DNA from 2 places in the Alkalihalophilus lindianensis genome. Region 1 is predicted to be linked to the other one. Evidence: a T-box and tRNA genes for the amino acid it is inferred to sense, from the RefSeq annotation. Region 1 holds a T-box; the other holds one or more tRNA genes.
The links. A T-box is a leader RNA that pairs with one kind of tRNA and senses whether it is charged. The one in region 1 lies ahead of pheS (phenylalanine--tRNA ligase subunit alpha), so its partner is inferred to be a tRNA-Phe.

Region 1 (15,756 bases):
TAAGATGGAAGGTCGTAGTATGTTCCTAATTTTAGCGCCTAAAACTGAAAAGTAACATCGACTAGCTTGAAGAAGATTAAAGGAGGACCTTAGTTATGCCTAAAATGAAAACTCATAGAGGCGCTGCGAAGCGTTTTAAAAAGACTGGATCTGGAAAGCTTAAGCGTGCGCATGGCTTCACTAGTCACTTATTCGGTAACAAGTCTCAAAAGCAAAAGCGTAAGCTACGTAAGTCTGCTATTGTACACTCTGGCGACTTCAAGCGTATTCGCTCAATGTTAACGTACAAAAAATAATTGATTCGTTCGGATTAAAAGGAGGGAACTTCGATGCCAAGAGTAAAAGGCGGTTATGTCGCTCGTCGTCGTCGTAAAAAGGTATTAAAGTTAGCAAAGGGTTATTTCGGTTCTAAACACTTATTATTCAAATCAGCACAAGGACAAGTAATGAAGTCCTTACTATATGCTTACCGTGATCGTCGTCAAAAGAAACGCGACTTCCGTAAGCTTTGGATTACACGTATTAACGCAGCAGCTCGTATGAACGGTCTTTCTTACAGCCGTTTAATGCACGGTCTTAAGCTTGCTGAAATCAACGTAAACCGTAAGATTCTTGCGGATCTTGCTGTTAACGATGCAGAAGCATTTGCACAATTAGCTGAAAAAGCTAAATCAAGCCTAAATGCATAAAACAAACAAAAGCGCGGCATTCTTGCTCGCGCTTTTTTTGATGAGAAGGCAATGAAGTCGGGGGTGAGTAGATGGAATGGATTATTTATTTATTCCTTATTAATATCACATCTTATCTCGTTATGGGATATGATAAGAAACAAGCTAGAGTTAAAAAATTCCGTGTCTCAGAACGGAATTTATTTATACTAACGGTTATAGGAGGAAGTATAGGGACTTATATGGGAATGAAGCAGCATCGTCATAAAACGAAGCATCGGACATTTACTGTGGGAGTACCTTTAATCATAAGTATCCAAATCATACTTGCAGCTTTCATCATATTCAGATAATAAACATATAATGATGGGAGAGGAGGATTGCTACTGATGGATGAATTTCTAGATAGTTCGCTAGCTTTTATCGAACAAAGTGGCTGGTTAGCTCCACTCTTTTTTATTCTTTTGCATGTTTTTAGGCAAGCTTTCTTTATACCCGTTCTGATTGTTTGTTTAATTGGAGGCTATTTATTCGGTACCTTATACGGTTCAATTTATTCAATTATAGGATTAACTGCAGTTAGTATTGTGTTTTATGGTTTGGTACGAATTTTCCCAGGGCTTAGGAAGAAACTAACGAATATGAAGCAACATTTCTTTAAAGATCGTCAAGATTGGAATCTTCCACAGATGATGATTATTCGGATGATGCCACTTGTTCATTTTCACGTCGTTTCCTTGTATTTGATCGAGACATCCAAAAACCTACGAGAGTATACGAATAAATCCTTTCTAGTTAGTATTCCACCAGCTATTCTTTATACGGCATTTGGTGATATGATTCATGAGCTACCTCTAGCAGGAACCATTGTTTTTGCAGTCTTTCTTTTCATCTTATTTATGTTAGTGAGACGAAAACAATCAAGCATAAGTTGGGAAGAGTTTTTCCATACAAAAAAACCGTAACCATCTCAATTAAATTATTGAGTGGAAACGGTTTTTTGTGTTAGCGTCGCAAAAATTCTTTAATGGGACTTTTCCATTCGATTTTTGCACTAGGATAACGAAGTCGAATATCCTCTTCAATAAAAATAAAGTCCTCTCGGTGCAAGCCTTTAAGGCGTTCTGTATCACGAGCCCATATATAGATGGAAACAATCTCAAAAGATTGCTCTGTGGTTCCTAAATATTTTTCGCCTTCAAACATGACACCTTTATAAGTGAGTAAAAAATTCTTACGTACATTTTTTTCATCATCTAAAAAGAAAAATTGTCTTTTTTCATGTGCTTGTTCAAGTTTACGGCGTGGATGGAATACATACTTAATCGCAGAGTAGACGATTAATACAATCGCAATGAGGAGTAACAAACGAAATAACAGTACCACTTCTCTATCCCCTTTCTTCGAGGCTTTCTACTTATTATAGTCTATACGAATTAGAACGTCATTGGTTGCAAAATTCTAATGAAAAATTGTTATAATAATTAAGGATAGGAGTGATCTAGATGAACTTAAAAAAGTTATTTGAGACACAAGAACAGTTAAATGACAGAATATTATCTGAACATAAGCTAGAAAATCATGATTTATTTGCAGAAAAGCAATTAGCTTTTCTCGTCGAATTAAGTGAACTTGCAAATGAGACTCGATGTTTTAAGTATTGGAGTAAAAAAGGACCGTCTAGTAAGTCTACGATATTAGAGGAGTATGTAGATGGGCTTCATTTCGTTTTAACACTAGGTCTTTCTTTAGGATATACCACGTTTGGACAATCTAAAAACAGTTCCAAAGAGCGTACATTGACGGAGCAATTTTTATATGTAATGGAATGTAACCATCTCTTAAATGAAAAACAAACAGAAGCGAGTTTCCATGAACTAGCACAGTCATTTTTAACGTTAGGAAGCCTTTTAGGTTTTGGAGAAGATGAAATTGAACAAGCCTATTTTAAGAAAAATGAGGTAAATCATCAAAGACAAGATCAAGGGTATTAAAATTCTTTCGAAATAATTTGAGTTGCGAAATAATTTCATTTATACTTAAAAAAGAGTGAAAAAGTGGGGGTATAAATGAAGTACCTTTCACGATCGAAGGGAGAAATACATAATGACGAAGCTTGATGAAAAATTGCAAATGCTAAAAGATTTAACAGATGCCAATGGAATTCCGGGGAACGAAAAAGAAGCTCGTGATGTCATGTCTAAGTACATTACTCCATTTGCTGATGAAGTGACAACTGATGGGCTAGGAAGCCTTGTAGCAAAGAAAGTAGGTTCACAAGACGGCCCTAAAATTATGATTGCTGGCCATTTAGATGAGATTGGTTTTATGGTGACAAGTATCGATGATAAAGGTTTCCTTCGCTTTCAAACAGTCGGTGGCTGGTGGGAGCAAGTGATGCTAGCTCAACGAGTAACAATTATGACGAAAAACGGGAACATCCCTGGTGTAGTGGGCTCAAAGCCACCACATATTTTGCCAGCTGAAGCTCGTAGAAAGCCAGTTGATAAAAAAGATATGTTTATTGATATTGGTGCAACAAGTAAAGAAGAAGCAATGGAATTCGGTGTTCGACCAGGAGATTCCGTTGTTCCAGTCTGTGAATTCACGGTTATGAAAAATGAGAAGTTATTAATGGCTAAAGCATGGGACAATCGCATTGGCTGTGCCATTGCGATTGATGTACTGCGTGAGTTAAAAGGTGTCGACCACCCTAATACTGTGTATGGCGTGGGTACGGTACAAGAAGAAGTTGGGTTGCGTGGAGCACGTACTTCTGCTCATTTGATCCAACCTGATATTGGATTTGGCGTCGATGTGGGAATTGCTGGAGATACTCCGGGCGTAACGGAAAAAGAAGCACTAGCCAAAATGGGAGATGGACCACAAATTGTGCTATATGATGCATCGATGATTTCTCATAAAGGGTTACGTGATTTTGTAACAGACACTGCAGATCAACATGATATTCCATATCAATTTGATTCAATGGCTGGTGGTGGCACAGATTCAGGAGCGATCCATCTTACTGCCAATGGGGTACCTGCACTATCGATTACAGTGCCTACTCGTTATATTCACACTCATGCAGCGATGCTACACCGAGATGATTATGAAAACACGGTTAAATTAATTGTAGAGGTAATTAAGAAGCTTGATAGTAAAACAGTAGAAGCAATTACGTATAATTAATAAGAGAATCCGGTCCATTTCGGTGGACTAGATTTTTAGAATGAGGTTTAACAATTATAGGTGAGGGCATAGGCAAGCACAGTTATATGACTTTCAATGAATAAGCGTCTAGTTCAAGTCTAAGACTGAGAGCTAGACGCTTCTTTAAAATTACTGAAGTCCTTGCGAAATTTGCTGGCAGAGTTGATCCTTTTCTTGTTCATTGGCATTTTTCCAATAAACTTCAAATAAAACCCCTAGACCAGGTAACATTTTTTCTTCGCCTTTTTGAATGGCATCTAGAATGGTAGCTTCGACTTCTTCTTCACTGCTGCCTTGAATATTAGCCATAATTGCTCCACGTAAATTAAAACCCATTTGAAACAGCTCCTTTAGTATGGAAATATTTTTCTTGCTTGCATTAGTATGTCGCAAGCCACACTGGATTATGAGTGAAAAAATCGGTATGATGGGTGATAGGACATGAACGTATAAAGGAGAAGAGCATGAAACGAATTGATTCTGTAAAGAATGAGCAAGTTAAAAATTGGAAAAAGCTACATACGAAAAAGGGACGTGATAAAGCAGGGCGCTTTCTAATAGAAGGGTTTCACCTTGTAGAAGAAGCCCTAAAAGCGAAATTCCATATCGAAATGATCATCATGACAGAGAAAACAGTTTTACCACTATCGTGGCAAATTGATGAGAATGATTTAGTGATCGTTAGCCCTCAAGTTTTAAAAGAGATTTCAGAGACGGAAACTCCACAAGGGATTGCGGCAGTATGTGCCATTCCCGAAGCACCCTCTTTTGATAGGCTGAGTGGGCAATTTCTCCTTATTGATCGAGTCCAAGACCCAGGTAATATTGGTACGATGATTCGTACGGCTGATGCGGCTGGAATGACTGGGGTCATACTTGGTGAAGGTAGTGTTGATTTATTTAACAGCAAAGTGATTCGTGCATCCCAAGGTTCGATTTTTCATATGCCTGTTATTCGTGGTTCGCTAATGGAATGGGTGGGGAAGTTAAAAGAAAAAAATATACCCGTATTTGGAACGTCCCTTACAGAGGCCAGTTCCTATACTGCCATCGAACCACAACCTGAATTTGCCTTGATTGTGGGTAATGAAGGAGAAGGTGTGTCGAGTGAATTATTAGAGAAGAGTAATCAAAACATTTATATTCCAATCTATGGACAAGCGGAATCTTTAAATGTAGCAGTCGCTACTGGTGTTCTTTTGTATTATTTGCGTGGTTAAGTAAATGAGAGCTTGCACACGTTCTTGAAATTATCTATAATATAGAAGCAAATAAATAAGATACATGCGAAGAAAGAGATTAGTACGTGTTACACCACCATAAAGGGAGGAAATGTCTAAGACTGTAAGCATTTCTATGGCAGGAAGCACTGAATTCACTCTGGAGCAGACATCGGAAAACAAGCTAGTACCTGTTAAGATGTTCCGGCAATGAGCCGTTATGACAATGAAGAATGTAATGAACCATTGGTTTATTATGAAATAAGGGTGGTACCACGAGTCTTCGTCCCTTTAGCGGGAGGCGAAGGCTTTTTTTGCGTTCTTTTTTGGAACGGAACCAAACTGGACGAATTACTGAAGGAGGAAATGAGCATGCGTGAGCGTTTAGAAGAGCTACAAGAGCGAGCTTTAGCACAAGTTGCTGAAGCAACAGATGTGAAAGCATTACAAGAAGTAAGAGTTGCTTATTTAGGAAAGAAAGGACCAATCACCGAGGTGCTTCGTGGAATGGGTAAACTTTCTGCTGAAGAGAGACCACTTATTGGTCAAATGGCAAATGATGTTCGTGACGCCATTAAATCAAAAATTGAAAGTAAAGAGGTTGAACTTGAAGCAGCAGCTGTAGAGGCGAAGTTGGCTAATGAAAGCATTGATGTGACACTACCTGGTCGTCCTGTATTAACCGGATCCCGTCATCCTCTAACAGCTGTAGTTGAAGAAGTAGAGGATGCGTTTTTAGGACTAGGTTTTTCAGTTGCAGAAGGTCCTGAAGTTGAAACAGACTACTATAACTTTGAAGCATTAAATTTACCAAAAGATCACCCAGCACGTGATATGCAGGATTCGTTTTACTTTACAGATGAGCTTTTATTACGTACTCATACTTCTCCTGTACAGGCACGTACTATGGAAAAGTATGAAGGTAGAGGTCCGGTGAAAATTATTTGTCCAGGTAAAGTATTCCGCCGTGATGATGATGATGCCACACATTCACATCAATTTATGCAAATTGAGGGTCTTTTTGTTGATAAAAATGTGCGCATGAGTGACTTAAAAGGGGTACTTGAAGCATTTGCTCAATCCTTCTTTGGTCGTGATCGTAGCATTCGCCTTCGTCCTAGCTTCTTCCCATTTACAGAACCTTCTGTAGAGGTTGATGTTTCATGTGGGATGTGTGGGGGAGAAGGGTGTCGCGTATGTAAGAACACAGGTTGGATAGAAGTTCTTGGAGCAGGGATGATTCATCCACGTGTACTTGAAATGAGTGGATTTGATCCGACCATTTACAGTGGTTTTGCCTTCGGAATGGGTGTAGAACGCCTTGCGATGCTTAAATATGATATTGATGATATTCGTCATTTCTATACAAATGATGTACGCTTTTTAGCGCAATTTAAACAGGTGTAAGGGGGAATAGACATGTTAGTATCTTATAAATGGTTACAAGATTACGTGAAAATAGATGACGTTACACCAAAAGAGATCGCAGAGAAAATGACTCGCGGTGGTATTGAAATTGACTTCGTACATGAGTTGAATCAAGGCATCAAAGGTGTAGTGGTAGGGTATGTTCTCTCTTGCAGTCAACATCCTAACGCTGATAAGTTAAATGTTTGTCAGGTGGATGTCGGAGAAGAAGAGCCAGTTCAAATTGTATGTGGCGCACGAAATATAGCAGCAGGCCAATATGTTGCTGTAGCTAAAGTAGGCGCAGTCCTTCCTGGTAACTTCAAAATAAAAAAAGCAAAGCTACGTGGCGAAGTATCACAAGGAATGATTTGTTCGTTGCAAGAGCTCGGTATTGAGAGCAAGCTTGTTCACAAAGATTATGCAGAAGGTATTTATGTCTTTAGTGAAGATGTTGAAGTAGGTGCAGATGCACTGGCTATCTTAAATTTGGACGATACGGTTCTAGAACTAGACTTAACGCCAAACCGTTCAGACTGCTTAAATATGTTAGGGGTAGCTTATGAAGTGGCTGCATTATATGATCGTAACGTTGAACTACCAACGATTGAGCTAGATACAAATAAAGAACAAGCATCGGATTATATTAGCGTATCTGTAGAAAATGCCATTGATAATCCTTATTATGGTGCAACAATTATTAAAGATGTGAAAGTAGGTCCATCACCATTATGGTTGCAAAATCGTCTGATGGCAGCTGGCATTCGTCCAATCAGTAATGTGGTAGATGTGACGAACTACGTATTACTTGAATATGGTCAACCACTCCATGCTTTTGACTATGATCGTTTCGGTTCTAAAGAAGTTGTTATACGCCGTGCAAATGATGGAGAGAAGATGGTGACACTTGATGATGCTGAGCGTTCATTAAATGCCGATCACCTTCTTATTACAAATGGAAAAGAGCCTATGGCAATTGCTGGTGTAATGGGTGGAGCGACTTCGGAAGTGAATCAAGAAACCTCTACAATTTTACTTGAAGCTGCTTACTTTAATCCTTCTACTGTAAGAAAAGCTTCCCGTGATCTTGGCTTACGTAGTGATTCAAGTGCTCGCTTTGAAAAAGGTGTAGATCCTGCTCGTGTAAAAGTAGCGGGTGAGCGTGCAGCTTCTCTTATTGCAGAGCTTGCAGGTGGTACGATTGTCTCAGGTGTGGTTTGTGCAGATGAACTAACTGTGGAAGAACAACAAGTGGCACTAGACTTAGAGCGTATGAACGACCGTCTTGGAACGACGATTAAAAAGACGAATGTGGAAGAGATTTTCAACCGTCTACAATTCTCATTTGAAGAAAATGGAGATCATCTTGTAGTGACTGCTCCAACTCGTAGACAAGACATTCAAATTGAAGAAGATTTGTTTGAAGAAATTGCTAGGCTGTATGGTTATGATGCTATTCCAACAACTTTACCTGAGGGGGCAACAACTCAAGGAGTGCTAACTCGTTATCAGGAAAAGCGTCGCCGTGTTCGTCGTTATTTAGAGAGTACTGGACTCACTCAAACGATTACTTACTCTTTAACAAGTCCTAAGAAGGCTGAAGGATTTGCAACGGATTATCCAATTGAAAAGGCAGTTCGTTTAGCTATGCCGATGAGTGAAGATCGTAGTACGATGCGTACAAGTTTAATTCCTAACTTATTTGATGTTTTAACATACAATTTGAATCGTAAAAATAGCGACCTTCACCTTTACGAAGTAGGTTCAATTTTCACAAGCGAAGAAAAAGAATTAACAACTCAACCAATAGAAAGAGAAATGGTTGCGGCAGCATTTACTGGAATGTGGCAAGAACACCCATGGCAAGCAGAGAAAAAGCCTGTGGATTTCTTTGTGGTCAAAGGGATTGTGGAAGGTCTATTTGCTGAAATGGGTCTTAAAGATCAAGTTAAGTTCCAACAGGCTAAGCTTGAGAAGATGCACCCAGGTCGTACTGCGGTTGTAGTCCTTAATGATGAAGAGATTGGCTTTATTGGACAAGTACACCCAACAACAGAAAAGCAAGAAGATTTGCGAGAAACTTACGTGTTCCAGCTTGATTTAGAGAGCATTCTCACAGCAGATGTGGCACCTGTTGTCTATGAATCATTACCAAGGTTCCCAGCTATTCAAAGGGATATTGCCTTAGTGGTTCATAGAAGTGTAGCAGCCGGAGAGGTTGAAGCGGTTATTCGTCAAACTGGTGGCAAATTGTTAAAAGCTGTTCATTTATTTGATTTATACCAAGGAGAGCATATGGAAGAAGGCAAGAAGTCATTAGCTTTCTCTTTAACGTATTTAGATCCAGAAAAAACATTAACAGATGAAGAAGTAACAAGTGTTCATGAAAACGTACTTGAAGAAATAAAGAAACAAATTGGTGCCACACTTCGTGCGTAAATAATTTGGTTTGAAACCCCTGCCTAAGAGGAAACTATATGGTGGGGGTTTTATTTATTCTGCCAAGATAGAGAGGGAGTGGCTTCACTGAAAAAGCGCTATGTACTAATCGCTATTTTATTCATATTAATTATCGTTACAATATACGGGATTTATCGTCCACTTCCAGAAGGGGTTTCTTATGAAAGTGAATCCTACTATGTAGAGAATGTTGATTTCTTATATGACTTAACCTACCTAGACCTAGAAGAAGACGTTCTTCAAATGGAACAGCAAATATTCTCAGCTATTGAAGATGCGATAGTAGAAGCAGAGGAATTTATTATATTTGATATGTTCTTATATAATGACTTCTATGATCCTGAGCTCGACTTTCCCCCGCTTAGTCAACATATGACCGATGTATTAATTGAGAAGAAAGAAACAAATCCTGAAGTTGAGATGCTTGTTTTATCTGATGAAATTAATACAACCTATGGGTCTCATCGGTCTCAACACTTCGAACAATTAAAAGACGCTGGTATTGATGTAGTTGTTGTAGATGTGACAAAGTTACGTGATTCAAATCCTTTATATTCTGGAATTTGGCGTACCTTTATCCAGTGGTTTGGTCAATCAGGTAATGGTTGGTTACCAAATGCCTTTAGTCCAGAAGCGCCAGATGTCACGCTGCGTTCTTATTTGAAATTATTTAATGTGAAAGCGAATCACCGCAAAGTAGTGGCAACTGAACGAACAGCGATTGTGTCTTCTGCTAATCCACATGATGCTAGTGCTCATCATTCTAATATTGCGTTTCAGGTGAACGGACCAATTATTGATGAGCTGGTCTATACAGAGCATGCAGCGAGTGAGTTCTCTAACGGCCCCACTCTCACAAATGCGGAAGCTCTCCCTGTGGAAGAAGGGGATGTAGAGGTAAGGGTGCTGACCGAAGGAAGAATATATGAACGAACACTTGAGATGATTGATGAGACAGTATCTGGTGAGGAACTATGGATTGGTATGTTTTATTTATCAGATCGAGATATCATTAATTCCCTGATTGACGCTGCTAATCGTGGAGCTCAGATTCGTCTAGTATTAGACCCTAATGAAAATGCTTTTGGCCAGGAGAAGGTAGGATTGCCCAATCGCCCTGTTGCAGCAGAACTGTTAGAAGAGGCACCTATTGAAGTGAGATGGTACGACACGATTGGTGAACAATTTCACCCTAAGCTCATCGCGAGAGTCAGTGAGGATCACACGACTGTTATTGGTGGATCTGCCAACTTTACAAGTCGCAACTTGCGTGATTATAATCTCGAAACGAATGTGTGGGTAGAAGCACCAAATGGGCACTCTTTCTCCCAAGACATCTCCTCCTATTTTGAAACAATATGGGCTAACGAAGAAGGTCACTTTACTGTGCCATACGAAGAGTATAGAGATGAGACAACATGGCTGACTAGGTTTTTATATCGATTACAGAAGTTGACAGGATTAACGACGTATTAATTTAGCGAAAATACTGACCACCACCGTTAGATAGGTGGTGGTTTTCATCGCGATTTTTCTTTTTTTTCCAACGGTTTGAACAGAAATATTTCCAACAACCGTGCTTCATGTTATGATTAACAAAGGATTTTGTCGGCTCTTAGTGTTTTAGAGCGAAGATTGTGGAGATAGGAGGCTTCTTTTGTGTCTAAGAAAAATCAAAAACAGCGGACAACTGTTTCAATCTATGGTCAAAATTATACGGTTGTCGGTCAAGAATCTCCGGCACATATAAAAGAAGTGGCGCAAGAGGTTGACCAAAAAATGCGAGAAATAAAAAAGAGAAACCCTTATTTAGATACAACACGTCTAGCAGTGTTAACAGCTGTTAATATAGTGGATGAATATAAAAAGTTACAGTTGAAACTTGAACAAGGCGTGACTAGCAACGTAGAATCAAACCGTACGACAGGAGACGAATAATATGTTAAGTTTGCTTTTACTTCTACTCTTATTTATGAGCTTCTTTATAGGACGTAGACGTGGATTTATATTGCAGTTGATTCATTTAGTAGGCTTTATCGTCGCATTGTATGTGGCATATAAATATTATCAAGATGTTGCTGCCTACATACAATTGTGGATTCCATATCCTCAATTCTCATCTGATAGTACTGTGGGAATGATTATTAATTCCTTTAACGGAGAAAGTGTTTATTACTCTGGAATTGCTTTTGCTTTATTATTTTTCGGAACGAAAATCCTCTTACACATCGTAGGATCGATGTTAGATTTTGTTGCGCATCTACCAATCTTGCGCTCTATCAATCGATTGCTCGGGGGGATCTTTTGTTTTATTGAAACCTATTTAATTTTATTCATTTTACTTTATGTTGGAGCGTTATTGCCAGTTGAGCTTGTTCAAGATCAGTTGCAGCGATCAATCGTTGCCCAAACAATGATGAATTACACTCCATTCTTATCTGACTGGATTCGTGATCTGTGGGTTAAAAATAATTTAGGGTCATAATGAAGGGGAAAGGTCTAACCATGTAAAGGTTAGACCTTTCTTCATGATTGGGTCCTTTTCTTGATTTTAACTACTAGAAATCGGTATGATGGTGGGTAGGAGAAAGGATCGGTGAATAGGATGATGAACAAAAAAGAGGTTATTAAAACTCTAGAGACGATTGCGATTTACTTTGAAATTAAAGGTGAGAATCCTTTTAAGATATCAGCTTATAGAAAAGCGGCTCAAGCATTAGAGTCAGATGAGCGTACAATTGACGAAATAGAAGATCCTGCAAAATTAAATGGGATAGGAAAGGGCACAGCAGAAGTCATTAATGAACTTAAATCAACTGGGGAATCGACTTTATTACGTGAACTTGCAGAGGATGTGCCTCCTGGATTAATTCCGCTATTAAAAGTGCAAGGTTTAGGTGGGAAAAAGATTGGAAAATTATATCAAGAGCTTGGTGTGGTAGATGCGACTACATTAAAGCAGGCTTGTGAGGATAAAAAGGTACAGACATTAGCTGGTTTTGGCAAGAAAACAGAAGAGAAGATTCTTGCGGCATTAGAAGACGCAATGACTCGTCCTGATAGGCTTGCTCTGCCTTTAGTGCTACCTGTTGCTACATGGATAGAAGGTCAGCTTGCATCGATGACAGATATTGAAAACTTCCAACGAGCAGGAAGCATACGCCGCTTGCGTGAAACCGTCAAAGATCTTGATTTCATTATTGCAACCAATCAACCAAGCAAAGTAAAAGATCAATTAATCGCGATGTCTGATGATGGAAAGATTATTGCAAGTGGGGAAACAAAAGTATCACTTGAAATTGAACAGGAATTTCCAATCTCTGTAGACTTTCGATTAGTTAAGCCTGAGGAATTCGCTACAACCCTTCACCATTTTACTGGTTCGAAAAATCACAACGTAAAAATGCGTCAGTTAGCAAAGAAACGTGGAGAGAAGATCAGTGAGTATGGTGTTGAAAATAGTGAAACGGGCGAATTAAAAACATTTAAAGATGAGAAAGAGTTTTTTGCTCATTTCGGCCTTGCATTTATTCCTCCAGAGGCCAGGGAAGATCAAGGAGAAGTTGAGTACTACGCGAACGAAGAGGATTTTGTTAAGCTAGAGAATGTGTATGGTGATTTGCACATGCATACAACATGGAGTGACGGTGCACATTCGATCGAGGATATGGTGGAAGCAGCAAGAGCAAAAGGCTATGAGTACATTGCCATCACTGATCATTCTAAATACTTAAAAGTAGCTAACGGGTTAACAGAAGAACGATTAAAGGCTCAGCATAAAAAAATTCGTGAATTGAATGAGAAATATGAAGACTTTACTATTTTTACGGGAATTGAAATGGATATCCTTCCAGATGGAACGCTCGATTACGACGATTCGATTTTGGAAGAAGTAGACTTTGTGATTGCGTCTATTCATTCTTCTTTTTCACAAAAACAAGAAGTGATTATGGAACGGTTAAAAACTGCTTTATCGAATCATCATGTTGATCTAATTGCTCATCCTACAGGTAGAGTACTTGGTAGAAGAGACGGCTATGACGTCGATGTTGAAGCATTAATACGGTTAGCAAAAGAAACAAATACAGCTCTTGAATTAAATGCTAATCCCAATAGACTGGACTTATCAGCAGAATGGCTAAAGAAAGCTGCTGAACAAGGAGTAACGATTTCAATTAATACGGATGCCCACCATATAGAAGGATTAAACGATATGAAATTTGGTGTATCACAAGCAAGAAGAGCCATGCTAAAAAAAGAGAACATTCTTAACATGTGGACATGCAAGGACGTACAATCATTTTTAAATCGTCACCACTAGAGTTTGAGGTGGGCGGTTAAATAAAGGAGTAAACGATATGGACCGGGTATTACGAGTATTAGAATATAGTAAAATGAAACAGCAGCTGCAAGAACATGTTGCTTCTTCTCTAGGAAGACGGCTTGTTGATTCCCTACATCCTCACACGGAACTTGAAGATGTTGTTCGTATGCAAAAAGAAACTTCAGAAGGCACAACTGTACTTCGTTTGAAGGGTCATGTGCCTCTTGGAGGGATCTTTGATGTGACAGCTCACGCTAAAAGAGCACAAATTGGTGGGGCGCTTGCATCAAGTGAATTAATCGAAATCGCAAGCACGATTTATGGAGGGCGACAATTAAAAAAATTTATTGAAGCCATGGTAGAAGAGGAAGAAATAGAACTGCCATTATTGTATGAGTACACAGGTCAAATAGAGCCTTTAACGGATATAGAACGAGCGATTAAGCAATGTATCGATGATAATGGCCATGTGTTAGATTCAGCGAGCGCAACATTACGTACGATCCGTCAACAAGTAAGAAGCTTCGAGTCAGCAGTACGTTCTAAACTAGAGAGCATCACCCGTTCTTCAAATACACAAAAAATGCTTTCCGATGCGATCGTGACAATTCGTAATGATCGTTTTGTGATTCCAGTCAAACAAGAGTACCGTAGTGCATTTGGAGGAATTGTACATGATCAGTCGGCTTCAGGTGCGACTTTATTTATTGAGCCACAAGCAATAGTGACAATCAATAATCAATTACGTGAAGCAAAGGTGAAAGAAGCACATGAGGTCGAACGTATTTTAGCTGAACTTTCAGCTCTCGTTTCAGAGCATGCAGGGGTGATTTTAATTAATCTCGAACAGTTAGCTGCTCTTGATTTTATTTTCACTAAAGCTCATTATGCGAAGAGAATTAAAGCAACGGCGCCTATACTAAATGACCGCGGATATATTCAATTAAAGCGAGCAAGACATCCGTTGTTGTCAGATGAAGAAGTTGTTCCTATTGGGGTTGAGCTAGGGGATCAATATCGTTCTCTGATCATCACAGGTCCGAATACTGGTGGTAAAACGGTTACCTTGAAAACGGTTGGACTCCTTACTTTAATGGCTCAATCAGGGTTACATGTCCCAGTCGATGATGAATCTGAGATGGCTGTATTTAAGCAAGTATTTGCAGATATTGGGGATGAACAGTCCATTGAGCAAAGTTTAAGTACCTTTTCAAGTCATATGACAAACATTGTAGATATTCTAGATAAAGTTGACTTCCAAAGTCTTGTATTATTTGATGAGCTTGGTGCAGGAACGGACCCAACAGAAGGAGCAGCTTTAGCAATTTCAATATTGGATGATGTTTATAAGCGGGGCGCATGTGTGGTAGCTACAACCCACTACAGCGAATTAAAAGGATATGCCTATAATCGAGAAGGGGCAATCAATGCCAGTGTAGAATTTGATGTTGAAACCTTGCGTCCTACGTATCGTCTTCTAATTGGGATTCCAGGAAGAAGTAATGCGTTTGCTATTTCCAGGAGACTTGGTTTAGACGAGCGAATTATTGATATGGCCAAAGAACAAATTGATAGTGAGACGAATCAAATTGAAAATATGATAGCCTCTCTTGAGACAAGTCAAAAGTCAGCTGAATCCGACTGGAATGAAGCAAGCTCCATTAGAAAAGAAGCAGAGTCTCTTCGTCGTGAGTTAATGACTCAACTCGATCAATTAGAAGAAGAGAAAGAGCGTGTGTTAAAAGAGGCAGAAGAAAAAGCAACTGCTGCACTTCATTCAGCCAAAGAGGAAGCTGAATTTATTATTGGCGAACTTAGAGAAATGCAAAAAGAAGGCTTACAAGTTAAAGAACATCAGCTGATAGATGCAAAAAAGCATTTGGAAGATGCTGTGCCTAAGCTTACAGATAAGCAAAAGAAAGTGAAGAGGGAAGCTGCAAAAGCCAAAGCTAAACAAACCATACAAGTAGGCGATGATGTAAAAGTATTAAGCTTCGGACAAAAAGGTCATGTTATTGATAAAATCAATGAGAAAGAATTTAACGTACAAATTGGTATTATGAAAATGAAGGTAAAAGCAGACGATCTTCAATTACTTGATCGACCAAAGCCAGTTGAAACAAAGCCACTTGCAACTGTAAGAGGTAGCGACCATCATGTAAAACCAGAACTTGATCTTCGCGGACAACGTTATGAAGATGCGATGTTAAAAGTTGAAAAATATATCGACGATGCCCTTTTAGCAGGGTATCATCAAGTTTCAATCATCCATGGTAAAGGAACAGGTGCGCTTAGAAAAGGTGTGAAACAATTAGTAAAGCAACATCCGAGAGTCAAAACTGCACGAGATGGTGGAATGAATGAAGGCGGACTTGGTAATACCGTTATTGAATTGAAATAAATAAGGAGATCAATATGGAAGCACTTTTAGAGCTTGAAATAATGAAAACAGCAGCTTATTATA
Region 2 (15,756 bases), on a different contig from region 1:
CATGATATCCTCCTAGTTTTTAAAATCGTTGGTTAAATTCACTTCCATTAAATAAAAAACATCATCAAAGTTCCAATGATTGTCAGAGCAATCACATGATATCCAACAGCAATAAAAAAGATGGATAAAGGTTTCTTACTATTTGTTCCTAACCCAAATATAAAATCTTTTGCATAAGCAAGCGCCACTATTATTCCAACTCCACCTCCTAATAGTGCTCCATCCATTAACGTTTGGGCCTGCGATAGTAGGAGTAAACCATACAACATCGTTGAGGTCAGAAATGTTACTAAAGTAAGCAACCCATATTTAGGTTGTTCCGGCTTAATTTTCAATAGATCTACCCAACGATTTCCTAATAGTGTATAGTAAATCATACCACTTACCATATACACTACAACTCCTGATATGATTGCTAAGATCATATAACTCCCTACCTTCTCTTTTCATTTTTTTTTACTGGTATACAAATTTTATGAATCATACGTTTATACATTTTGTTCTTCATCCTCTTCCATCATATAGACAAATTCAAATGGATAATCCCAGGTTGTCACAAACAACACGGGAAATTCATTATGGTAGTAATAAGCGTTTATTTCCGTGTTTGAAATAATTAATGTTTAAAGCCTCCATTTTTCCGATTTAGAAATTAGCTAATAAGTCGGTACCTACTAATATTACACCCCCCCATAAATAACTATATTTTCTTTAGGCGTTATGAAAGGGATATCTTAGAAATTGGACCATTTTTATATTGTACTTAACCTAATTATCCAATCAATCCAATGTATGGATTAAAAGAAAAATAAGAGAAATTCAAACTCAAAACATGCTTTGATACAGCAAATGTTAATTTAAGCCTACATAAAATCAAACAGCACCTTTCACATTAAGAAAAGTGCCATTTGAAATTTCCAAAAAACCTCATTTACTTATGGTACGGTTCTCCTCGATTAATCCGAAACGCTCGATACACTTGCTCTAATAACACGAGTCTCATCAGTTGATGGGGTAGCGTCATTTTTGAGAATGACAACGCATAGTTGCTGCGCTGCATGACGTCATCACTTAGTCCGAGTGAGCCTCCGATCACAAAGGCTATTTTGCTTTTTCCGTATGTAGCAAGTTGGTCAATCTCCTTCGCTAAATGCTCTGAGGTGAGTTGTTTACCTTTGATTTCAAGTGTGATAACATGCGTATCTGGTCCGATTTTTGCTAGGATTCGTTCTCCTTCTTTCTGCTTTACAATTTCCATATCGGCCTCACTTAAATTCTCTGGCGCTTTTTCATCAGCTACTTCGATTAAATCAATCTTTGCGTAAGCACCTAGTCTTTTCGTATACTCCGAGATTCCTTGTTTTAAATATTTTTCTTTTAATTTTCCTACTGAAATAATAGAGATATTCACAGCGTGTATTCCCTCATTCATTTTTATTTATCCACAGAAGTTATCCACATATCAACATTGTTAGTAACTGATTATTTCGCAATTGAGTAAACGGCAGACTTTTCACAATAGCTACATGTTGTGGATAATTGTTCTTCTTCCCTTACTTTTTCAATAATTGGTGCTGTCTCGTATTCATCTACAACGATATCCATTGCTAATTCAATATGTTCCTCACATGCAAATTCCATAAAAAACCGTCCTTTCGTTTTCACGCATTTTATTATAGCATACCCTTTGTTTAGCTGTGGGCAACTCTTAAAACAGAAAAAAGCAGAGTTATGTGGATAACTCTGCTTTTTGATTTATTTTAAAAGCTTTGTTGTTCGGCTAACTGAATCGTGACAGTTTCGAGCGTACCGTTTCGATAATAGCTCACTTCTACTTCGTCTCCAACTTGCTTTTCCGTATATAGAAATCTTCTTAAATCATGACCGTCTGCAATGTCTTCTCCATCAATTTTAACGATCACATCATATTGCTCAAGGCCAGCTCGTTCTGCTGCTGACATCGGCGCCACACTTGAAACCATAACACCAGCTCTGACATCACTCGGTAAATTCAACGTTTCTTGCCAATGATAACTTGGAATTTCATTTAAAGATTGAATTCCTACTCCTAGTTGTGGCCGTTTCACTTCGCCATAGCGCTCTAAGTCTTCAATAATCGGCAGCGCCACACTTGTTGGAATCGCAAATCCGATACCTTCTACTGAGCTTTGAGCAATTTTCATTGAATTAATTCCAATCACTTGTCCCTCTATATTTAATAATGCTCCACCACTATTACCAGGGTTGATGGCTGCATCTGTTTGGAGAACTTCTGCATGCCAATCAATTTGACCATTTCCTGTTAAATCAACTGGAATGCTTCTTTCCGTTGCACTAATAATTCCTTGGGTAACAGAGCTTGAAAATCTTAGTCCTAAAGGATTTCCAATTGCAATCGCTGGTTCACCTACGCGAAGAGAATCTGAGTTTCCAAATTCAGCAACCGTTTCGATTTCACTGCTATCCACTTCTAGAACAGCTAAGTCTGTTATGACATCGGATCCTAACAATTCTGCCGGGACACGTGTGCCATCTGCTAAACTAATTTCAATCCCATTTGCTCGTTCAATGACATGATGATTCGTTACGACAAAGGCTTTATCACCAGCAACTTTATAAATGACACCCGATCCTGTACCCTCATCGCCACTTTGTTCTTGTAAAGGACTAGACTGTTGAATATTAATCACACCAACAACTGCATCTGACACTTTATCAACTGCTTGTGTTACATCAGAATTAACGGAATAACTAACCGTTTGTACATCTTCTGGTGTCTCGGTTTGTATGAGGCTCTCTTCCTCATTCGATCCTAAATCGTAAGGAAGCATCCCAAAATTTGATAAGAGTGGAACGGAAAATAATACAACTAGACCACCAATGACCGCACCAATAAATGCAGAAAGGGCTCCACCTCGCTTCGAACGCTTTTGTCTTGTTTCACGTTCTGAATCATGCTCATCATAATAGCCCATAACCCCACACCATCCTCTAATAAGATAAAATCAACGTTCTACATCTCTAGATATGTTTCATCCTTTAAAGGGATGATTTTGAATTTATTATACTTAATATTTAGGAGAAATCTACTAGAGTGCATCACTTTTGATTATTTTTTATACTGTTTACAGAATTACCAACAACCGTGTTAGATAATCAAAAGTTCAAATAAAAAGTCCTCAAACGAGGACTTTTAAATAATAGCAAGTGGTGTGGGCTTTAGGGGATCTGTATCATATAGATCGAATTGTTCTCCTACAGCCATTCCTTGCTCTTTTAAGACTTGCTCCACTGTAAGGCGGGCTAAGTCTTTCATATTATTATCTAAGCTTAAATGAGCTAGATAAATACGGCTTGTGTTATCTGTAATCACATCAGAAAGTGCAAGAGCAGCATCTTCGTTTGAAACGTGACCGACATCACTTAAGATCCGTCTTTTTACATTCCAAGGGTAGCGCCCCATCTGCAACATATTCAAGTCATGGTTGGACTCAAAAATATACATATCTGCACCCTTAATGGTTCCTTTAATTCGCTCACTAACATAGCCCATATCCGTTGCTAATACTAGCTTTTTCCCTTCGTGATGAAAGCAATAAAACATTGGCTCAGCTGCATCATGAGAGACCCCGAAGGACTCGACATCCAAATGGCCAAACGATTTCACTTCCTCTGTGGCAAAAGTGAATTTTTGGTCAATCGGGATCGCTCCTAAGTTACTCTCCATCGCCAGCCACGTTTTTTCATTCGCATAGATCGGTAACTTATGCTTTCTTGCAAAAATCCCGACTCCTTTTATATGATCGCTGTGCTCATGGCTAACTAAAATACCGTCTAGCTCTTTTGGGTTTCGTCCGATTTCCTTGAAGAGTTCATCCATTTTCTTCCCGCTCAGTCCAGCGTCGATTAGTAATCTCTTCTCATCGGTTTCCACATAAATTGCATTCCCGGTACTTCCACTAGCAAGCACACTAAAACGTAACGTCATCGTAGGTTCACTCCTGTTTATTCCTGCTTAAGACAATTGCTGAATTTCAGGGTTGATGGCATGTACAAGGTAGGTTTCACCTTCTACCGTCACTCTCCACATCGGAGCAAATACTTGAGCTCCACCTTGGGGGCTGTAGAAGCTGTAGTATCCAAACTCAACATGTGTGACCGTATTATTAACACCGATGTATTGAGCATTCAACAATACTTCAATCGCTTTGATGCTTGATAATACTTCACGCTCCCTACCTGTTGGCTCAAACTCATAGTAGCTTTGTTGGTATCCAACAATTTCGCCGTCCTCATTCAATTGTAATAAAAGCGGTTCTGCCTCAAAAGCATGGGCAGTTTTTTCTTCATACGTTTGTTGCAACAGAACTTGTCTCTCTTCTGTATCAAATCGACCAAAACGATACTCATTACCGTTTGTGACATAACTATTTAGAAATTGAGATAAATCTTGAGAAAACTGTCCTTCTCTTAGTGGCACAGGCTCATCTAACGTCGATATAATCGTCGTTCCATCAACTAATTCTGCTTCTTGGTTACTAAGAGCGCTCATCTGTCTTTCACTAAAAGGAACGGTTTTCCCCAGTACATGCCCAGCAGAGATCGTCTCCTCAGGTAATTCAACATCAATTCGAACATTGTTATCTCGCAACACTTCTTGAATGGTTGCTTGAGCAATCATGTTCATTTGATTCGAATTATTTTTATCGATTAATTGCCAGGTTAAAAAGATATTTAGGAAGAGGAAGGTGATAATGAATATGGTTTTTGTGCGATTCCAATTCATTGAATCTCCTCCCCGTTTGCTTCTTGATCAAATTTAACTTTTTGCCATTGATTATCATAAAGTACATACCAGTATGGTTCAAGTGTCACTAAGGACACATTTTGTTTATTCATTTCATAACCAACCATTACTTTTTCAAGTTTAGTCTCATCAAAAAACTCTTGTTCCTCTAATCGTTCTAGCACAGCCTCACCAGAAGGGAGCTCTACTCGTTGAATCGCATTAACCGGTTGATTATCCAGGTCAAAAAGAGGACGTTCATAGCTAACAATCTGAGTTCCGATTCTGCTAACCTTTAACCTCATGATACTCTGTCCCTCATAACTAATAACTGGAACGCCATCAACATGTAGCAAGTATTCAGCTTCCTCACGAACATCAGCTGCCGACCAGCTTGAAAGAGTATAAGGATCAGACCATCCACCATGACCATTAATAAAGTCATAACTATTTTGGACAATATGACGACTACTACGGTCTTGGTTTTCTGAGAAGAGAGGATTATTATAATCCATAAATTCCCCATCATTTCGTAATTGGATGATCCGATTACCATCTGTATATGATTCTACTAGATCTGCATAATTAGCCCGAACCGAATTCGGCTCATTAAACAGCTCATTAATAAAATAATTCACATCAATAGGACTTGTTGTATATGTCATCTGTCTCGCTTCTATCGGTTCAGTTGGTACATATACATGCTGATGAAGTTGAGAGGAGTTCGTTCCTGAATGAACAGCTGTTACAGGTATTTTCTCCCCTTGCAGCATTTCTTCAAACTGATCGACTGATAAGGTCGTCTCTACTTCAATCACTCTAGAATCTTCTGCAAATAACAATTGCATCGCAATATCATTTTCACTTGAATCCCTATATAAGTAGAGTCGATCAACTTCAGATGAAGGGAGGTTGAAGACATCACGATCTACTTCAAACATCGCAAGAAGGATGTCTGTTGGAATCGCAGCAGGGAAAACGACTTCTATTCCTGCACTCACATTCTGCTTCGGAAAGGGCCCTGTAGCAAGCATGTCCCCTTCTATCAAATCGACTTCAAGAAGCATTTCATAGAACGCTTCAAACTCTTCTGTTGATTTCGGGATCATCGAGGTTTGGCCATCTATATGTGTAATCAATTGTTCTGGTTTTATCACATCGCTCATTTTCACTTCTTGATTATTTAGGGGTGTACGTTCAGATTCCTCCGACTCACCTAAGAAGTTGATATCAGGCTGAAACGTCCACAATTGCCAAGTCAGGACAATACTTAACCCAACTAAGCCTATTAATAATCCTGTTTTGACGTGTTCGTAGTTCATGCCTCTCCCCCCTTAAACGTAGAGTAAGGCAATGTAAAGTAAATCGTTGTACCAGAACCATATTCACTACTTACCCAAATCTCGCCACCATGAGCATGGACCAATTCTTTTGCAATCGCAAGACCAAGTCCAGTTCCGCCAATGCTTCTAGCACGGGCTTTATCGACTCGGTAAAAACGATCAAATATTTTAGCTTGGTTTTCACGCGGGATTCCCATTCCTTCATCAGAAATACTGACCCGCACATTGTGCCCTTGATGAAGGAGAGTTGTTGTGACGTTTCCACCTTCAGGAGAATATTTCATGGCATTTGAAATAATGTTATCAATGACTTGTGTTAATTTATCTTTATCCACCTCAACATAGGTTGGATGTCCGGAAATATGGCGCGTAAAGTGAATATTTCGCCCTTGAGCGACCATTTCAAAGCGATCAATCACCTCGTGTAAGAACTGACCAAAATCAACCCAGGTCATCGTTAAACGATAATCGTGACTATCGATTTTAGAGAGCTGTAAGAGGTCATTAACTAAACGAATCATCCGCTCAGTCTCATTTTGAGTAACGCCAATAAATCGTGGTGCTAATTCAGGGTCCTCAAGTGCTCCGTCCTCTAACGCCTCTAAGTAACTTTTCATCGTTGTCAGTGGTGTTCTGAGCTCATGTGATACATTCGCTACAAATTCACGACGATCTTGCTCAATTTTTTCTTGCTCGGTTACATCATGCAAGACTGTAATCAGTCCATTTATAGGACCATCCTCTTCTTGAATGACAGAGAAATTGGCTTCGATTAGAAACTCTTGATCATCATCGCTGAAATCTAGTAAGATTGATTCTGTTTGCTCAAATAAATCTTCTAGCTCATAAGACTCAGGTAACCTCAGTACATCTGGTAATAACCGTTTTATAACTTCATAGCTTTGCACACCGAGTAATTCTTCTGCTCGTTTATTCATTAAGATAATTTGACCATTTTGATCAGTGGCAATTACACCATCCGTCATATGGGCTAAAACAGAGCTCAATTTTTTCTGCTCACGAGCACGAGTAGCTGTGGCATCTTGAAGCTTATACGTTAATTCATTAAATGAAAAAGCTAATTGACCGATCTCATCGGTACTATAGACAGTAACCTGCCTAGAGAAGTCACCCTGCCCCATTCTAAGAGCTTGCTTACGCATGTCCATAATTGGGGCTGTAATCGTTCTTGCTAACAAAATAACAAGTACAGCGGTAATTAAGAGTGCAATCACGGTGCCACTAAGTAAAATACTATTAATCTGCTGCATCTGATCATAAATATCTTCCATTGAGGACTCAATGTAAATCGCACCTAGAGTATTATTTTCTTGGTCCTTAATGGGCACAGCTAAAACTTGAACACGATCCCCCGTTTGTTCATCGCGTAAGATCGCAGCATCCCGTGCCCCTAGTAAAGCCCGCTTCACTCTAAATTTCGTCGTCTGCTGACCGACGATATGCCGGTTTGAAAAATTAGATGTGCTCAGGATCTCACTATTGCTATCAATGACTTGAACTTCAGCATTTTCAATCGTAAATGTCTCTCTTAAGAGAGCATTTATATCACTATATAACGTACTTCGATCTTCACGAGGCTCCATCATTTCCTGGGCAACATTGTATCCTAGCAAGTTTGCACGTTCATTTAGCATCTGATCATGATTAAAAACAAGCTGTTCTTCAAGCTTTCCTGTAAAATAAACGCCAATGATCTGCATCGCCATAAAAATAAGCAACACATAAATGATGATTAATTTAAATTGTATTGACTTAAAAAACCCAACCTTTCGATCCATTAACCTTGCTCCAGCTCTTCTGGTGATGATAGGTAATAGCCTACACCACGTCTAGTAATGATCCAATTAGGGTAGCTTGGATTATCTTCTACTTTTTCACGAAGTCTACGAACTGTTACATCAACCGTTCTCACATCTCCAAAATAATCATATCCCCATACAGCTTGCAGCAAGTGTTCACGTGTCATAACTTGGCCCAGATGCTTTGCAAGATAATGAATCAATTCAAATTCTCTATGAGTGAGTTCAATCGTTTCACCGCGACGCTTCACTTGGTAGGCGTCTGGATAGATCGTTAAGTCACCTACAGTCAACTCTTTGTGAGTAGATGTTTCTTCTGCACCAGCTTTACGACGACGTAAATTTGCTTTCACGCGTGCTAATAACTCTCTTGTGCTAAATGGTTTGGTTACATAATCATCTGCCCCGAGCTCTAGGCCTAACACTTTATCAATCTCGGAATCTTTCGCCGTTAACATAATGATCGGAACATCATATGTTTTTCGTACTTCACGGCAGACTTCCATTCCATCTTTATGAGGTAACATAATATCTAGTAAAATTAGATCAGGCTCTTCTTTTTTTACTTGTTCAATAGCTTCTAAGCCATCGTACGCACAAAAAACTTTAAAACCCTCTTTTTCTAAATTAAATTTTAATATATCAGCGATTGGCTTTTCATCATCTACTACGAGAATACGTTTATCCATTCAAAAATCGCTCCATTCCAACTTAAAAGTTTCTATCCACATTCTAACATAAGAAGCCCAAAGACGTAGGGAAAAAGAAAAGCTGAGGCGACTGTTTAGGTGCGCTTGGGTTGGAGGGCGAGCAATATGAAATCGTTTTTTGATTTCATTTGATCGATTGAAACACATAAGCACCTAGGAGCCGGAGCTAGACAATAGAAAAGCTGAGGCGACTGTTTAGGAGGTGACGTTTCGCCCGCTTTCGCCCGATTAACGATTGAATGTCCTCTTTTTTTCTATATAACAAAAAATCGCCTCTGCAATAAACAGAGACGAAAATAAAAAAAGCGTGCCTATGCACGATTATAATAAAAGTGGTGCCGGCCAGAGGACTTGAACCCCCAACCTACTGATTACAAGTCAGTTGCTCTACCAATTGAGCTAGACCGGCAAAAAATGGTGGCTTGGGACGGAATCGAACCGCCGACACATGGATTTTCAGTCCATTGCTCTACCGACTGAGCTACCAAGCCTTACTTAACACTTGTACCATCTTATCACATGAAAGAATGAAAGTAAAATGGCGGTCCGGACGGGACTCGAACCCGCGACCTCCTGCGTGACAGGCAGGCATTCTAACCAACTGAACTACCGGACCAATTGTAAATATGTAATGGTGACCCGTACGGGATTCGAACCCGTGTTACCGCCGTGAAAGGGCGGTGTCTTAACCGCTTGACCAACGGGCCATTCTAAACTGGGTTTAAAATGGTGAGCCATGAAGGACTCGAACCTTCGACCCTCTGATTAAAAGTCAGATGCTCTACCAACTGAGCTAATGGCTCTTAGTGATAATGACGCTCACTTTAAGTAGTAAAGCTTGTCATCGTTCGCTGCAACTCTCAGCGACAAGAATTATAATACCATGATTCAGAAAGCCTTGCAACACTTTTTCAAAACTTTTTTTAAAAAGGTTTTATATGTCTAAGGCACTCATTAAAGAATAGCGAATTTTGAGGAATTGCGCAAGCTCTATTTTTGCTTTTTATAATAGTGTTAACCTCAAACTTTTTAAGAGTTAAAGCCATCTAAGCTAGCTTAGATGGCTTTACTACTAAACGATTATGCAAACACACCACGAACAAGATTAGTTTGGTTACGGTCTGGTCCAACTGAGAATACAGTTAATGGGATGCCTGTTAATTGCGATACACGCTCAATATAATGACGCGCATTTACAGGAAGTTCATCTAAAGATTTAACTCCAGTGATATCTTCATTCCAGCCAGGAAGCTCTTCATAAACAGGCTCACACTCAGCTAGAACTTTAAGGCTTGCTGGGAACTCTTCAATAACTTCGCCACGGTATTTATAAGCTGTACAAATCTTCAACTTCTCAATTCCTGTTAATACATCAATTGAGTTTAAAGATAGGTCTGTAATACCGCTTACACGGCGAGCATGACGTACCACTACACTATCAAACCAACCAACACGACGTGGACGGCCAGTTGTTGTTCCGTATTCATTTCCTACTTCACGAATGTTATTTCCAATTTCATCATGTAGCTCAGTTGGGAATGGGCCATCACCTACACGAGTCGTGTATGCTTTAGACACACCTACTACATGATTAATTTTAGAAGGACCTACACCAGAACCGATAGTCACTCCACCTGCAATTGGATTCGAAGACGTAACGAATGGGTATGTTCCTTGGTCAAGGTCAAGCATAACCCCTTGCGCACCTTCAAATAATACACGACGTCCTTCATCAAGTGCATCATTTAAAACCACTGAAGTATCACACACATACTTCGCTACTTGTTGACCATATTCGTAGTACTCATCAAGGATTTCTTCCTTAGTAAATCCTTCAACTTCATAATATTTTTCAAACATACGATTTTTTTCAGCTAAGTTACGCTCTAGCTTCTCTTCAAACACTTCACGATCTAGGAGGTCAGCCATACGAATTCCAATGCGAGCTGCCTTGTCCATGTAGGCAGGACCGATTCCTTTTTTCGTCGTACCAATTTTATTTGCACCCTTACGTTCTTCTTCTACAATATCAAGTTTCAAGTGATAAGGAAGAATAACATGCGCACGGTTACTAATACGTAAGTTACTTGTATCTACATTACGCTCGTGTAAATAAGCTAATTCTTCTACCAATGCTTTCGGATCAATAACCATACCGTTTCCGATTACACAGTCTTTATCTTTATAAAAAATCCCAGACGGAATTAAGTGAAGTTTGTACTTCTTTCCGCCGAAAACAATTGTATGTCCTGCATTGTTTCCACCTTGGTAACGAGCGACAACCTCAGCTTTTTCAGAAAGATAGTCTGTAATCTTCCCTTTACCTTCATCGCCCCATTGTGTACCTACTACAACTACTGATGACATATGTTGCACCTCCGTCTCGGACGTTTAAACCGAGAAATTTCAAAATCCATTGACAAGTATACCAACATACCAGAAAATCGTCAATAAAACCCGAACATTTAATAGAATGTACACAAGTTCGTTCGTATGAATCTTTTTGCTTTTAATCAAAGTGATATGTCATTAGAGTAACGCTACATTCACTAAACTATACGTTAAAAAACCTGCACTCCTAATAGAGAGGCAGGCTTATATTTAAGCACCAGGGGGCATATCACGTTCATCATGCCGTCGGTCTAAATTGACAAATTTATTATATTCTTTAACAAATGCTAGCTCCACGGTACCAACTGGACCATTACGTTGCTTCGCAATAATAATTTCAATAATATTTTGATTTTCTGATTCCTTGTCATAATAATCATCACGGTACAAGAAGGCGACGATATCAGCATCCTGCTCAATACTTCCCGACTCACGAATATCAGACATCATTGGACGCTTATCTTGACGAGATTCGACTCCACGAGAAAGCTGTGAAAGGGCGATGACGGGTACTTCCAGCTCACGTGCGATCGCTTTTAGCGTACGAGAGATCTCAGAGACTTCCTGTTGACGATTCTCACCACTACGTCCATTCCCTTGAATTAACTGCAAGTAATCAATCATGATCATGCCGAGTCCTTGCTCTTGCTTAAGACGTCTGCATTTAGCACGAATATCATTTACTTTCACGCCGGGGGTATCATCAATATAAATTCCCGCTTTAGCAAGGCTCCCCATTGCCATCGTCAGCTTTTGCCAATCCTCAGAGGTAAGAGCACCTGTACGCATTCGTTGTGCATCAATATTCCCTTCAGCACAAAGCATACGTTGGACAAGTTGGCTTGCCCCCATCTCGAGACTAAAAATCGCGACATTTTCACTCGTTTTAGTGGCGACATTTTGAGCAATATTCAAGGCAAAAGCCGTCTTACCTACTGAAGGGCGAGCTGCTACAATAATTAAATCATTTCGCTGGAAGCCGGCCGTCATATTATCAAGTTCAATGAAGCCTGTTGGAATACCTGTAATATCACCTTTTTGATTTTGAAGCAGCTCAATTTGATCATATGTCTCAACAAGGACATCTTTTATCGAAATAAAAGCACTCGTATTTTTACGCTGTGCCACATCTAAAATGGTCTTCTCCGCATCATCTAAGATTGCATCTACTTCATCTTCACTCGTATAGCCATCAGCTGCAATATTCGTAGCGACTCGAATCAGACGACGTAAAACAGATTTTTCCTCAACAATGCGGCTATAGTATTCAACATTGGCTGCGGTCGGAACGGCATTTGCTAAATCACTTAAATAGCCAATACCGCCGATGTCATCGAGCCACTTACGATCTTGTAGTTCGGATGTTACTGTAACTAAATCAACCGGTTCACCTTTTTCAGCAAGATCGAGCATGACTTCATATACGCGTTGATGAGCAGCTCGGTAAAAGTCATCCGGCAAGAGACGCTCTGATGCGGTGACAAGTGCTACATCAGCCAAGAAGATCGCTCCTAATACTGCTTGTTCTGCTTCAATATTTTGCGGTGGGGTTCGATCAGCAAATAAATCACTCATTGCATTACTTCCTTTCTGTAAAAATGAAAAAGTCTGATCTTGCTAGGGATTGCAAGATATTCTTGGCACCTAGTGAGATCAGACCACTTATTCGTTATTCGCCTTCTACGACATGTACTTTAACCGTCGCAACTACTTCTGGATGAATTTTAATTGGGACATTTGTATACCCCAGTGAGCGAATCGGGTCGTTAAGCATTATTTTACGCTTATCTACCTTCATTTTCATACCGGAAAGTGTTTCCGCTATTTGTTTTGTTGAAATAGCACCGAATAAACGCCCACCCTCACCAGATTTTGCTTTAATTTCTACAGTTAAGGCTTCTAGCTCTTCTTTGTATTTATTTGCCTTCTCAAGCTCTTCTGCTGCTTTTTTCTGTTCGCTGTTCTTTTGGGCATTAAGATTGGCTACATTTCCTTTTGTTGCTTCAACCGCTAAATTATTAGGTAATAAGTAGTTACGAGCATATCCTTCAGATACGTTCTTTAATTCACCTTTTTTCCCTTTTCCTTTAACATCTTCTAAGAAAATAACTTTCATCTTATTGTCCCCCTTCTAAACTCTCATCAATCGCTTTTTCAAGTCTCTCTCTTGCTTCATCAAGTGTAACTCCTTGTAGCTGAGTCGCTGCATTTGATAAGTGTCCGCCACCATCTAGGCGTTCCATAATCACTTGGACATTTACATCTCCTAGTGATCGTGCACTAATGCTTACAACATCATCCTTTCTTTTGGAGATCACAAAGGATGCGGCTACATCTTTCATCGTTAAAAGTGTATCAGCTGCTTGGGCAATCACAATTTGGCTTAAGCTTTCTTCTTCATCTGCCATTGCAATCGTCATACCATCTCGGTACATATCAGCTCTCTCTATTAGCTTAGCACGTTTGACGTATTGGTCCATGTCTTCTTTTAATAGCTTTTGAACCAATGTCGTATCCGCACCGTTTGAACGTAGGAACGAGGCGGCATCAAAGGTTCTTGCCCCTGTACGAACAGCAAAGCTTTTTGTATCGACAATAATCCCTGCTAATAGTGACGTTGCTTCAAGCCTATCCATTTTAAGCTGCTTTGGTTGATACTCAAGAAGCTCTGTGACCAATTCTGCTGTAGATGAGGCATACGGCTCCATATACACCAAAACAGGATCATCTATAAACTCTTCTCCACGTCTGTGATGATCAAGCACAATAATACGATCGACCCTTGGCAACAATTTTGGCTCCATTACAAGAGATGGCTTATGGGTATCGACGACGACTAATAATGTTTGATCGGTCACATAGTCAAGAACTTCATCAGGTGTGACAAATTGCGACCATAGATCTTCGTGACTTTCGACTTCTTCCATTAACTTTTGAACATCATGGTTAATGTCATTAGGGTCAAGGACAATAAAGCCCTCTTTCCCATTCACTTCAGCAATTTTCAACACGCCAATAGCTGCTCCAATTGAATCCATATCGGGGTTTTTATGTCCCATAATAATGACACGGTCACTTTCAAGAACGAAATCACGTAAAGCATGAGAAATAACTCTTGCTCTAACTCGTGTACGTTTTTCCATCGCATTGGATTTTCCGCCATAAAAACGTACTTTTCCATTCTTTTGCTTGATCGCTACTTGATCGCCACCACGACCGAGTGCTAAGTCTAAACTTGACTGTGCAAGCTTACCTAGTTCACGTAAAGACGTCTCACCTGTACCAACCCCAATACTTAATGTAATTGGTACTTTTTCTTTACCCGTTAATGTTCTAATTTCATCTAGGACATCAAAACGAATTTCTTCTATTTGTTTTAATGATTTATAGTTCATAATCGCGACAAAACGGTCAGACGCTGTTCTACGCAATAAAATATCATTATCATTTGCCCACTTATTTAAAGAAGACGTTACTTGGCTCATTAAGCGACTTCTAACTTGATCTTCCATTCCTTGAGTCACTTCATCATAATTATCTAGATAAATGAGAGAAACAACCGTTTTCGTGTCTTCATATAACTCTTGAGTCTCTGCTTTTTCAGTCACATCAAGAAAGTAAATGAGACGTTCTGTTGGTTCAAAAGTAACGTGATAAGACCTTGAACCCACTGTAATGACATTCGTTTCCACTTGATCTTCAATCATTGGAGCAAGGGCATCATGCAGGTCCTCTAAATGTTTATCAATTAAGTCATTTGCAATATGTTGACTCACAAAAGGATTAACCCATTGGATCATTTTTTCATCATTATAAAGGAGAATACCAACAGGCATCTTCATGACTGCCTCTTCCCCCGCCTTATTTACACGGTAGGACAGCGTTTGGATATATGCTTCTAAGTCACGTTCAAACGCAAATCGCGCCTGGGACGTGTAGATGGCCAGCACACCTAATATGAATAAACCAATGACGCCCATTTGCCAGTGATAGATCATTAATACACTACTAAAAATCACTGCCACAGCAAAAAGAGCGATTACGTGGTAGCCATGCCACCGCTTCATTAAGAACTTCGGCATAGTGTCAGCTCCTATTTCTTCTCGCTTTTGATTCGTTTACGTAAATCAAAGCCTAAATCAATAATCCCTATAATTCGAATGATCTGTGTCAAAGGGTTAACAATCAATGTCACAATAACAATAATAATCGGAAGTGCTCGGTTAACTTTTTTATGGTAACAATAATAAAATATAAACGCAAAACCTTGAACCATCATGACAATTTCAAGCAGCGGCAGGAGGTTCCATACAATAATATACATTGTAGAGCCTTCTTCTTGTCCGACAAGTAAGAGAATCATCACAATTAAGTAATACCACAAGAAAGACTTTGGAAATTGCCAATCTCTAAATGGTGGGAATTTCTCAACCTTGTTCCCGAGTCTGCGTAAAATAACAGTGGCAAGTAAAACCGTTAATATAGCCAGTCCAATACCACTCATAATAATCATAATAGGAACCAGATGCACAATCCTCTCAGTCATTTCATACATTGGGGCTAAAGAATCTGCTGGATCTTGTCCCATCCCAATTAATGTGGCTTCAGCTAGTTGGATTTGTTCACGTAACAGAGCCGACATAAACTGAATTGGATTCTCATCCATAAACAATGTTAACCCCACATACACGAGTAACATGTTAAGC

Region 2: it encodes a tRNA-Phe, which carries the amino acid that the T-box ahead of pheS (phenylalanine--tRNA ligase subunit alpha) is inferred to sense. The anticodon was not compared.

The regions. Positions count from the first base shown of each region.
Region 1 is NZ_JAWJBA010000003.1:94,099-109,854, forward strand. Features, by position in the region: gene infC (translation initiation factor IF-3) at 1-55, shown strand, start outside; gene rpmI (50S ribosomal protein L35) at 96-296, shown strand; gene rplT (50S ribosomal protein L20) at 330-689, shown strand; gene RYX56_RS10580 (DUF1294 domain-containing protein) at 761-1,021, shown strand; gene RYX56_RS10585 (TVP38/TMEM64 family protein) at 1,058-1,633, shown strand; gene RYX56_RS10590 (sigma-w pathway protein ysdB) at 1,674-2,054, opposite strand; gene RYX56_RS10595 (dUTP diphosphatase) at 2,174-2,662, shown strand; gene RYX56_RS10600 (M42 family metallopeptidase) at 2,775-3,860, shown strand; gene sspI (small acid-soluble spore protein SspI) at 4,011-4,217, opposite strand; gene RYX56_RS10610 (TrmH family RNA methyltransferase) at 4,346-5,101, shown strand; T-box leader at 5,162-5,395, shown strand; gene pheS (phenylalanine--tRNA ligase subunit alpha) at 5,474-6,508, shown strand; gene pheT (phenylalanine--tRNA ligase subunit beta) at 6,521-8,947, shown strand; gene RYX56_RS10625 (phospholipase D family protein) at 9,026-10,444, shown strand; gene zapA (cell division protein ZapA) at 10,628-10,906, shown strand; gene RYX56_RS10635 (CvpA family protein) at 10,908-11,453, shown strand; gene polX (DNA polymerase/3'-5' exonuclease PolX) at 11,577-13,289, shown strand; gene RYX56_RS10645 (endonuclease MutS2) at 13,327-15,693, shown strand; gene RYX56_RS10650 (DUF350 domain-containing protein) at 15,708-15,756, shown strand, end outside.
Region 2 is NZ_JAWJBA010000002.1:663,629-679,384, forward strand. Features, by position in the region: gene RYX56_RS09900 (DUF1801 domain-containing protein) at 1-3, opposite strand, end outside; gene RYX56_RS09905 (DUF1761 domain-containing protein) at 48-425, opposite strand; gene rlmH (23S rRNA (pseudouridine(1915)-N(3))-methyltransferase RlmH) at 932-1,411, opposite strand; gene RYX56_RS09915 (CxxH/CxxC protein) at 1,483-1,641, opposite strand; gene RYX56_RS09920 (S1C family serine protease) at 1,761-2,975, opposite strand; gene RYX56_RS09925 (MBL fold metallo-hydrolase) at 3,194-3,988, opposite strand; gene RYX56_RS09930 (two-component system regulatory protein YycI) at 4,016-4,786, opposite strand; gene RYX56_RS09935 (YycH family regulatory protein) at 4,783-6,108, opposite strand; gene walK (cell wall metabolism sensor histidine kinase WalK) at 6,105-7,928, opposite strand; gene yycF (response regulator YycF) at 7,928-8,638, opposite strand; tRNA gene RYX56_RS09950 (tRNA-Thr) at 8,993-9,068, opposite strand; tRNA gene RYX56_RS09955 (tRNA-Phe) at 9,075-9,150, opposite strand; tRNA gene RYX56_RS09960 (tRNA-Asp) at 9,199-9,275, opposite strand; tRNA gene RYX56_RS09965 (tRNA-Glu) at 9,292-9,366, opposite strand; tRNA gene RYX56_RS09970 (tRNA-Lys) at 9,387-9,462, opposite strand; gene RYX56_RS09975 (adenylosuccinate synthase) at 9,740-11,026, opposite strand; gene dnaB (replicative DNA helicase) at 11,261-12,625, opposite strand; gene rplI (50S ribosomal protein L9) at 12,720-13,166, opposite strand; gene RYX56_RS09990 (DHH family phosphoesterase) at 13,168-15,132, opposite strand; gene RYX56_RS09995 (YybS family protein) at 15,144-15,756, opposite strand, start outside.